2 regions of the Lonsdalea populi genome follow, and region 1 is predicted to be linked to the other one. Evidence: predicted binding sites of a transcription regulator. Region 1 holds the regulator's gene; the other holds the start of a gene.
The links. Region 1 encodes LexA, which represses DNA repair genes until DNA is damaged. Its sites were predicted from a motif close to TNCTGTATGTACATACAGNA; they were not measured.
Positions count from the first base shown of each region.

Region 2: a site for LexA is predicted at 1,900-1,919, ahead of umuD (translesion error-prone DNA polymerase V autoproteolytic subunit). Genes of this name have one in related genera too.

Region 1 is NZ_CP065534.1:3,283,887-3,288,100, forward strand. It holds gene I6N93_RS14510 (LysR family transcriptional regulator) at 1-153, opposite strand, end outside; gene I6N93_RS14515 (pirin family protein) at 264-965, shown strand; gene zur (zinc uptake transcriptional repressor Zur) at 1,050-1,559, shown strand; gene lexA (transcriptional repressor LexA) at 1,766-2,377, opposite strand; gene I6N93_RS14530 (diacylglycerol kinase) at 2,490-2,858, opposite strand; gene plsB (glycerol-3-phosphate 1-O-acyltransferase PlsB) at 2,990-4,214, shown strand, end outside.
Region 2 is NZ_CP065534.1:1,348,501-1,352,714, forward strand. It holds gene I6N93_RS06000 (Cof-type HAD-IIB family hydrolase) at 1-145, shown strand, start outside; gene umuC (translesion error-prone DNA polymerase V subunit UmuC) at 187-1,455, opposite strand; gene umuD (translesion error-prone DNA polymerase V autoproteolytic subunit) at 1,459-1,887, opposite strand; gene I6N93_RS06015 (winged helix-turn-helix transcriptional regulator) at 2,618-3,004, opposite strand; gene I6N93_RS06020 (SDR family oxidoreductase) at 3,166-4,023, shown strand.

The sequences.
Region 1 (4,214 bases):
CACGTCCAGTTCATCCTCTAACTTTTGCATGGTATAGCTCAGCGCCGAAGGCACTCTGCCCAGCTCATCCGCCGCCGCCGCAAAGCTCCCCCGACGCTCGATAGCATCCATCACCCTTAACGCTTCCAATGTTAACGCTCGATCTTTCGACATAGATATTCTCATTCAGGATTTTTGAACGTCCCCACCAGATTAACTAGCTTACAATCTACCGTCCAGCCTATTACCCTCGCAGGGTCGAATACTTACGAGGACCGGACACCATGATCATTAGCAGAGCAGCAGAACAATGCGGCAAGGCTGACTACGGGTGGCTGCAGGCGCGATACACGTTCTCTTTCGGTCATTATTTTGACCCTGACCTGCTGGGATTCGGTTCGCTGCGCGTGTTGAATCAGGAAGTCCTGGCCCCCAAGACCGCCTTCCAGGCGCGGACCTATCCGCGTGTCGATATCCTTAACCTTCTTCTGCAAGGCGAAGCCGAATATCGAGACAGCAATGGCAACCACACGCAAGCCAAAGCTGGCGACGTCATGTTGTTGGCGACTCAGCCCAACCTCAGCTACAGCGAGCAGAATATTGCCAAAGACACGCCGCTGACCCGTATTCAGCTATGGCTGGATGCCTGCCCGACACGCGAAAATCGCGCGCTGCAACGTATGACGCTGAACGGCGAGCGCGCTCAATTGCTGGCTTCTCCGGACGACGAAAACGGCAGCCTGCATCTAAGACAACAGGTCTGGGTTTACCATCTGGATCTGTCCTCCGGAGAATCGTTGACGCATCCCTTGAAGGGTAATCGCGCCTACATTCAGTCCATCCACGGTGAACTTGGCATCCGTAGCAAAGCCGATGAGGGCAAAACGTTACATTGCGGCGACGGCGCCTTTATTCAGCAGGAGACGGCCATTACCCTGCAGGCAAAAACGCCGATGCGGGCGCTGTTGATCGATTTGGTGGCGTAACGCGCTCCCCTCCTGACTCGGCGTTTCTACGGAGTCATGGTAAGATAAATTATCATCCTCACCACTTTCTTCAGAGTTATAGCGATGGATTCAACCGATCCGGCCAAACTTCTTGCCCATGCTGAGCGACTGTGTCAGCAGCGCAACGTTCGACTTACGCCGCAGCGTCAGGAAGTGCTACGGCTGATGGTCCAACAGCCAGGCGCTATCAGCGCATATGACCTGTTGGATCTACTGCGCGTCGCTGAACCTCAGGCTAAGCCCCCCACCGTTTACCGTGCGTTGGATTTCCTGCTTGAACAAGGATTCATTCACCGCGTGGAATCCACCAACAGCTACGTGCTGTGCCACCATTTCGAAGAACACAGCCATACCTCGGCACTATTTATTTGCGACCGCTGCCGCCAAGTCACGGAGAGCCCTACTGAAGGCGTTGAAGAAATACTGCAACAAATTGCGCTCCAGACGGGATTCTCCCTGCGCCACAGTGTAGTTGAAGCGCACGGCCTGTGCGTTGAATGCAGGAAAATTGAAGCCTGTGATCACCGCGACAGCTGCAACCACGACCACAGTATCGTCCTCAAAAAGCGCTGAGCAGCAAAAAGTGCAGGTACGGCGTCATCGCGCCGAACGGTGGTACTGAGAATGGAATCTGAGGAAGATAGTAAATTTGAGAAGGGATTGAGGTTCAGGCTTGCGGGGAACCTTTGGTTCGGTTTTCATTTCAACCGTTACGTTCGGCGAGAAAGACCAAACGCAACGGAAGAGGTATAAACGGGGCGTTCAGCAAACCAGGTCGATCAACTCCAATCGCTGTTGCGAATGACGCCGACGGCCAACCCTTCAATGGAAAAGTTTTCCTTGCTCAAATCGACGACGATAGGTGCAAACTCTTTGTTTTCAGCCAACAGCTGCACTTTATTACCCTGCTGCTTCAATCGTTTTACCGTAACTTCATCTTCAATGCGCGCCACAACCACCTGACCGTTGTGAACATCCTGCGTTTTATGCACAGCCAGTAGATCGCCATCCAGAATACCGATATCTTTCATCGACATACCACTCACACGCAGCAGAAAATCGGCGTTTGGCTTAAACATGGCCGGATCGACCTGATAATGACATTCGATATGCTGTTCCGCCAGCAGCGGTTCCCCTGCAGCCACGCGACCAATCAGAGGCAGGCCGAGCGACTCTTCTTCCATTAACAGACGGATACCGCGGGACGCGCCGGTGACAATCTCAATCACACCTTTACGAGAAAGAGCTTTCAAGTGTTCTTCAGCGGCATTGGGAGAGCGGAATCCCAGTTGTTTAGCGATTTCTGCTCGGGTGGGTGGCATACCGGTTTGTGAGATATGATCGCGAATAAGATCATAAACCTGCTGTTGTCTGGTCGTTAAAGCTTTCATTCCGCCCCCTGGTTGTTTATACAGTTTCGCTGTGAGTATATACAGGGAAACTGCCCAAGGGAACTGAGAAATCGCGTTGTACCTTGTTTTTTGGCGTCATTCACGAGAGCTATCACGCGAAATGCCCCCACAGCAAGGCACCCCAGACTACGGCCGCCAATAGGCAAGCAACCAGCACCGCCGCCGACCCCAAATCTTTCGCTCTCCCTGCAAGCTCATGATATTCCTTACCAATTCTGTCAACCACGGCTTCGATAGCGCTATTCAGCAACTCGACGATCACAATCAGCACGACCGCGCCAATCAACAATAACCGTTCTAATATTGAAACTGGCAGCCAGCAGGCAATAATAATGCCTGCCAGAGTAAGAATGGTTTCCTGACGAAAGGCCGCTTCATGCCTCCATGCCTGTTTAAGTCCTTGCAACGAATAGCCTGTTGCCTTGACAAGGCGGGTAATCCCGGTCGCCTTATTCATGATCCTTGCTTACTCCTTTTTTATTTAGTTTCAAACGCAATTTTCGCGTCACCCCATTGTCTCATGACCACAGATATCCGATAAGGTTTCTGTTATCCTTGCGGCGCATTGCTAATAAGAGGTTCTCAGTTGTTATGTCAGGTTGGCGTAAAATCTACTATAAGTTATTGAATTTCCCTCTGAAACTTTTGGTAAAGAGCAAAATCATTCCTCTGGATCCGATCGCTGAGCTGGACATCGATCCTACACGTCCTATTTTCTACGTTCTGCCCTACAACTCCAAAGCGGACTTACTGACGCTGCGTGAAAAGTGCCTTGCGCTGGGGCTGCAGGATCCGCTTGAACCCTTGATTGTCGACGGTCAAGCACTGCCAAGCTATGTGTTCGTCAATAGTGGCCCGCGCGTATTTCGCTACTACGTGCCCAAAGAGAAATCCATCAAGCTTTTCCACGACTATCTGGATCTGCATCGAGACAATCCGTCGCTGGATGTCCAGATGGTGCCGGTTTCAGTCATGTTTGGCCGTTCGCCGGGTCGAGAAGGCCATCAGCAGGAAGCGCCTCAGCTACGTCTGCTGAACGGCATCGAAAAGTTTTTCGCAGTTCTGTGGCTGGGACGCGACAGTTTCGTGCGCTTCTCAACGCCGGTCTCGCTGCGCTACATGGCGACGGAGCACGGCACGGACACCACCATCGCCCATAAGCTGGCGCGTGTGGCGCGGATGCACTTCGCTCGTCTGCGTCTGGCCACCGTCGGTCCGCGTCTACCGGTCAGGCAGGAGCTGTTCAAAAAACTGCTGTCATCGAAAGCCATCGCCAAAGCGGTGGATGATGAAGCACGATCGAAGAAAATCTCTCGAGAAAAAGCCCAGCAGAACGCCATTACGATGCTGGAAGAGATCGCTGCTAACTTCTCTTATGAAGCGGTGCGTCTCACTGACCGCGTGCTAGGCTGGACCTGGAACCGGCTATACCAGGGGATTAATGTCCACAACGCCGAGCGAATACGGCAGTTGGCTCAGGACGGACATGAAATCGTTTATGTTCCCTGCCACCGCAGCCACATGGACTATCTGCTGCTTTCTTACGTGCTGTACCACCAGGGGCTGGTGCCGCCGCACATTGCTGCGGGCATCAACCTCAACTTCTGGCCGGCGGGTCCTATCTTCCGCCGCCTGGGCGCGTTTTTCATCCGCCGAACCTTCAAAGGCAGCAAGCTCTATTCCACCCTGTTCCGCGAGTATCTCGGCGAACTGTTTACTCGCGGCTATTCGGTGGAGTACTTCGTGGAAGGCGGGCGCTCGCGCACCGGCCGCCTGCTCGATCCGAAAACCGGTACGCTGGCGATGACGCTTCAGG
Region 2 (4,214 bases), 1.9 Mb from region 1:
GGCGGGGTTCGGCGTGGCGATGGCGAATGCTCAGCCTAAAATCCGCGAAGTGGCTAGGTATCATACCGAAAGCAATGAAGAAGAAGGCGCGCTCAACGTCATCGATCGGGTATTAACCCGCAGCGCGCCGTTCGACCTCCGGTAATCACGTTCCCACGACGAAAGAGGGCAATCCGTGACGCCCGTCTAAGCGATTTTGGCGATGGGCAGTTCGTTCCAGCGTGTCGTGTAGGCGGGAGACAGCATCTCTCTTTTCATCTGCCACGTCGGGGAGATGCCCTGACCGGCGAACCAGACTTTGCTCGATCCGGCGTGGTTGATCGTATCGATGACGTTCATCAGCGCCGTGCTGTTGGGTCGGGGCGGATTGTCATCGAAGAGATGCAGTTGGGTACGGTGGAGCGGCGAAAAATCGTTGAGCATGACGCCGGCTTTCATATAACGCGGCCCTTCCTTCCAGATCCTCTCCAGACCGCGCACGGCGGCGGCCATGATATCTCGCGTATCTTGCGTGGCCGACAGCAGCTGTTCGCTGGCGCTGTTGGCGTAGTAGATCTCGTTGTGCGCGTGGGGAGACGAACGTATGAAGATAGCGACCTGCCGGCAGAGCTGCTTCTCTGCGCGCAGCTTTTCCGCAGCGCGTTCCGCATAGCGGCAGACGGCCTGATGCATATCCTCCAGCCGGGTGATCCGGACGCCGAAAGAACGGCTGCAGACGATGTGCTCTTTCGTGGGCGTCTCCTCCTCAAACTCAATACAGGGTTCGCCGCGCAGTTCGCGGACGGTGCGCTCCATCACCACGCTGAAGTGCTTGCGGATAAACGACGTCGGCGAACGCGCCAGATCCAGTGCGGTGGTGATACCCAGCGTGTGCAGCCGGCGCATCGTTCTTCTGCCGACGCCCCAGACATCTTCCACGGGCGTGAGCGACATCAGTTTCTGTAGCCGGACCGGATGCGTGAGCGCGACGACGCCGCCGGTCGCGGGATAGCGCTTGGCGGCATGGTTGCACAGCTTGGCGAGCGTTTTGGTTTTCGCCATTCCTACGCCGACGGTCAGACCCGTGGCGGCGTGGACGGCCTCTCTGACCTGCCGGCCGAACTGTTCAAACGACAAGGTGACATCAATCCCCGAGATGTCCATCCACGCTTCATCGATGCTGTAGACCTCGACGCGTGGCGCCAGCGCTTCCAGCGTGGTCATGACTCTGGCGCTGAGATCGGCATAGAGCGCATAGTTGGAGGTAAAAACAGTCACCTGTTGTTCCCGGAGCCGCTGACGCATTTGGAAGTAGGGCATCGCCATCGGAATCCCCAGCCGTTTGGCTTCCGCGTTGCGCGCGATCACACAGCCGTCGTTATTGGACAGTACCACTACCGGTTTGCCTTTCAGGTCAGGGCGAAACACGGTTTCGCAGGAGGCGTAAAACGCATTGACGTCGGCCAGCGCAAACATACATTACCTCCGCAGGCTGTGAATGATGTGCGCCACTACGCCGAAGATCTCCAGTGCATTGGGATCGGGATAGATTGGGGCATAGGCCGGGTTCATGGGCAGCAGCGCCAGCCGGGGTTTCAGCGCCAGCGTTTTCACCGTGAACTCTCCGTCGACCGCCGCGATAATCACATCGCCATGAACGGCGTTTATCGACCGGTCGACGACCAGCAGATCGCCGTCGTGGATGCCGACATCCACCATCGATTCGCCGCTGGCGCGCACAAAATAGGTTGCGCTGGGGTGTTTGATCAGCAGTTCATTCAAGTCCAGCGATTTTTCGACATAGTCCTGCGCCGGAGAAGGAAAGCCGGCCACGCAACGATCGCCGAATAAGGGAAGACTTATTTTAGGGGAATCCCACCGTGGAAGGAGCAAACGGTATGAACGCATGAAAGCCTCTTTAACTGGTTTTTTATACAGTATAATCACAGGCCAAGTAGGTTGTGTAGAGGTGTTTTTTGTTTATTAAGCGCAGCGCTGATTTAAAAAGATTTTTTATTTTTTCGGGGCGACAGAGAGGCAAGGCATATCATCACTGCCGGTGTATTAACGAAGAGGTTATATGATCTTGCTAAGTACATGGCGAAACATCTGCGTTATTTCGTGTCCCCCCGTGTGATCGGTATGAATAAGTATTTTTATTTCTTTATTAATAAAATGGCAACGTTTGATAATGACGAAACAGAGACCGCTACGTCTATTATTCAATGACAAACAACATTTTTTGGGAGTTGCAGAGGCCTTGTTTTGGCTCAATGTATCGCAGTTTTACCGTTATTTATCTACACCATACGTTAAATTTAAGCGGTTTTTGTCTTTTATTTATCCAAGTCTTTCCGGTGCTGTAAATAAAACGACAAAGGCCACGCCGTTAATTAATTCTCACCATTAAAATAAGCATTCTATGCATTACTCAATAAGACTATTGAGCACTATTAACCATTAACGTTAATTGACTATATCGTGTGTGAATTCTTAGTTTGTGCATGGTGGTCTTGTTGGTATTTTTCATCCTCGAATAAAAGCGGCATACTGCCTTTCGATCACGATATAGAGAAGTTAGTGTGATTTGAGGCGGAGGAAATTAAACGGTTTAGGCAAATGTTATCGCTGCGGACAGCTATTGTCCGGCCTGCATAATTTTCGGCAAGTTTAGCTCAATCCAATCCGCCAATTGAATGACGCGCGCGTAGACCTCGCGCCCGAGCGGCGTGAGTGAGTACTCCGTGTGCGGCGGAACCACGGGCAACATATTGCGGTGCACAAATCCATCCTGCTCAAACATCTGCAGCGTCTGCGCCAGCATCTTTTCGCTGATGCCGCTGATTTTTCTGCGCAGCTCGCTGAAACGCAGCGTGTCCTCGTCCAATGCAATCAGCACCAGAATGCCCCAGCGGCTGGCGATATGTTGCAGTACATCCCGTGAAGGACAGTTGGCGTCCAACAATTTTCCGTAGCGAATTTCATCATGATGGGGACCGAGTTCACGGCTGTTTTGGGTACGCATTACGTTTATCCTGATAAAAAGTTCAGGCTTACCAAAAGGTAAGTACTTACTAAAAGAGAGTGTATCCTCTATAGTCCCGTCGGTCTATGAAGTGAATGTCTATACTGTGTGGGCATGGCGGGCAGTCGCCGCGTGTCCTGCAACCTTAAACGGAGGTCATTATGATTGCAGTAACAGGTGCAACAGGTCAGTTAGGCCGTCTTGCCATTGAAGCATTGCTGAAAAGAATTCCGGCGGATCAGATCGTCGCTGCGGTTCGTACCCCGTCGAAAGCGCAGGATCTGGCCGATCGCGGCGTGCTCGTTCGCCAGGCGGATTACAGCCAGCCGGCGACGCTGGCCACGGCGTTTCAGGGGGTTGATAAACTGCTGCTGATCTCCTCCAGTGAACTGGGTCAGCGCACTGTGCAGCATCGTGCGGTGATTGACGCCGCCAAGGCGGCGGAAGTCGGGCTGATCGCCTATACCAGCCTGCTGCGTGCGGATACCTCTCCGTTGCTGCTGGCCGAGGAACACCGCCAGACGGAAGCCGCACTGAAGGCATCCGGCGTGCCTTTTGTCTTGCTGCGCAACGGCTGGTATACCGAAAATTACGCCGCCAGCATTGCCCCGGCTTTGGCGCACGACGCCTATATCGGCGCTGCGCGAGAAGGCCGCATCGCATCGGCGGCGCGGGCGGATTACGCGAGTGCGGCAGCGGCCGTTTTGCTGCTGGACGATCAGGCGGGGAGAGTCTACGAACTCGCGGGCGACGACAGCTATACGCTGGCGGAGTTTGCGGCGGAAATCTCAAATCAGTCTGGCAAAACGATTGGCTACGTCGATCTGCCGGTCGCAGCGTTTGCGAATGCGCTGAAGGGCGCGGGCCTACCGGAGGGGCTGGCCGATGTGCTGGCTGATTCCGACGCGGGTGCCGCCGAAGGCGCGCTGTTTGATGACAGTAAAACGCTGAGCCGTCTTTTAAGACGCCCGACCGTGCCCTATCAAAAAGTGATCGCCGACACGCTGGCATCGCTGTAATACAAGTCACACCGCTTTCTCATGGAGAAGTGCGGGGTTGTATCAATAGCAACGATAGTAGCCGCTGGGCCTCACTTTCATCGACCCGAATACAGCCGGTATCGCGACTAAATGCGGGTGCCCAGCGCAATACAGCCCATCAGCATCAATACCGATGCGATGCAGCTCTACGGAAGTACACCTTTAGCTAC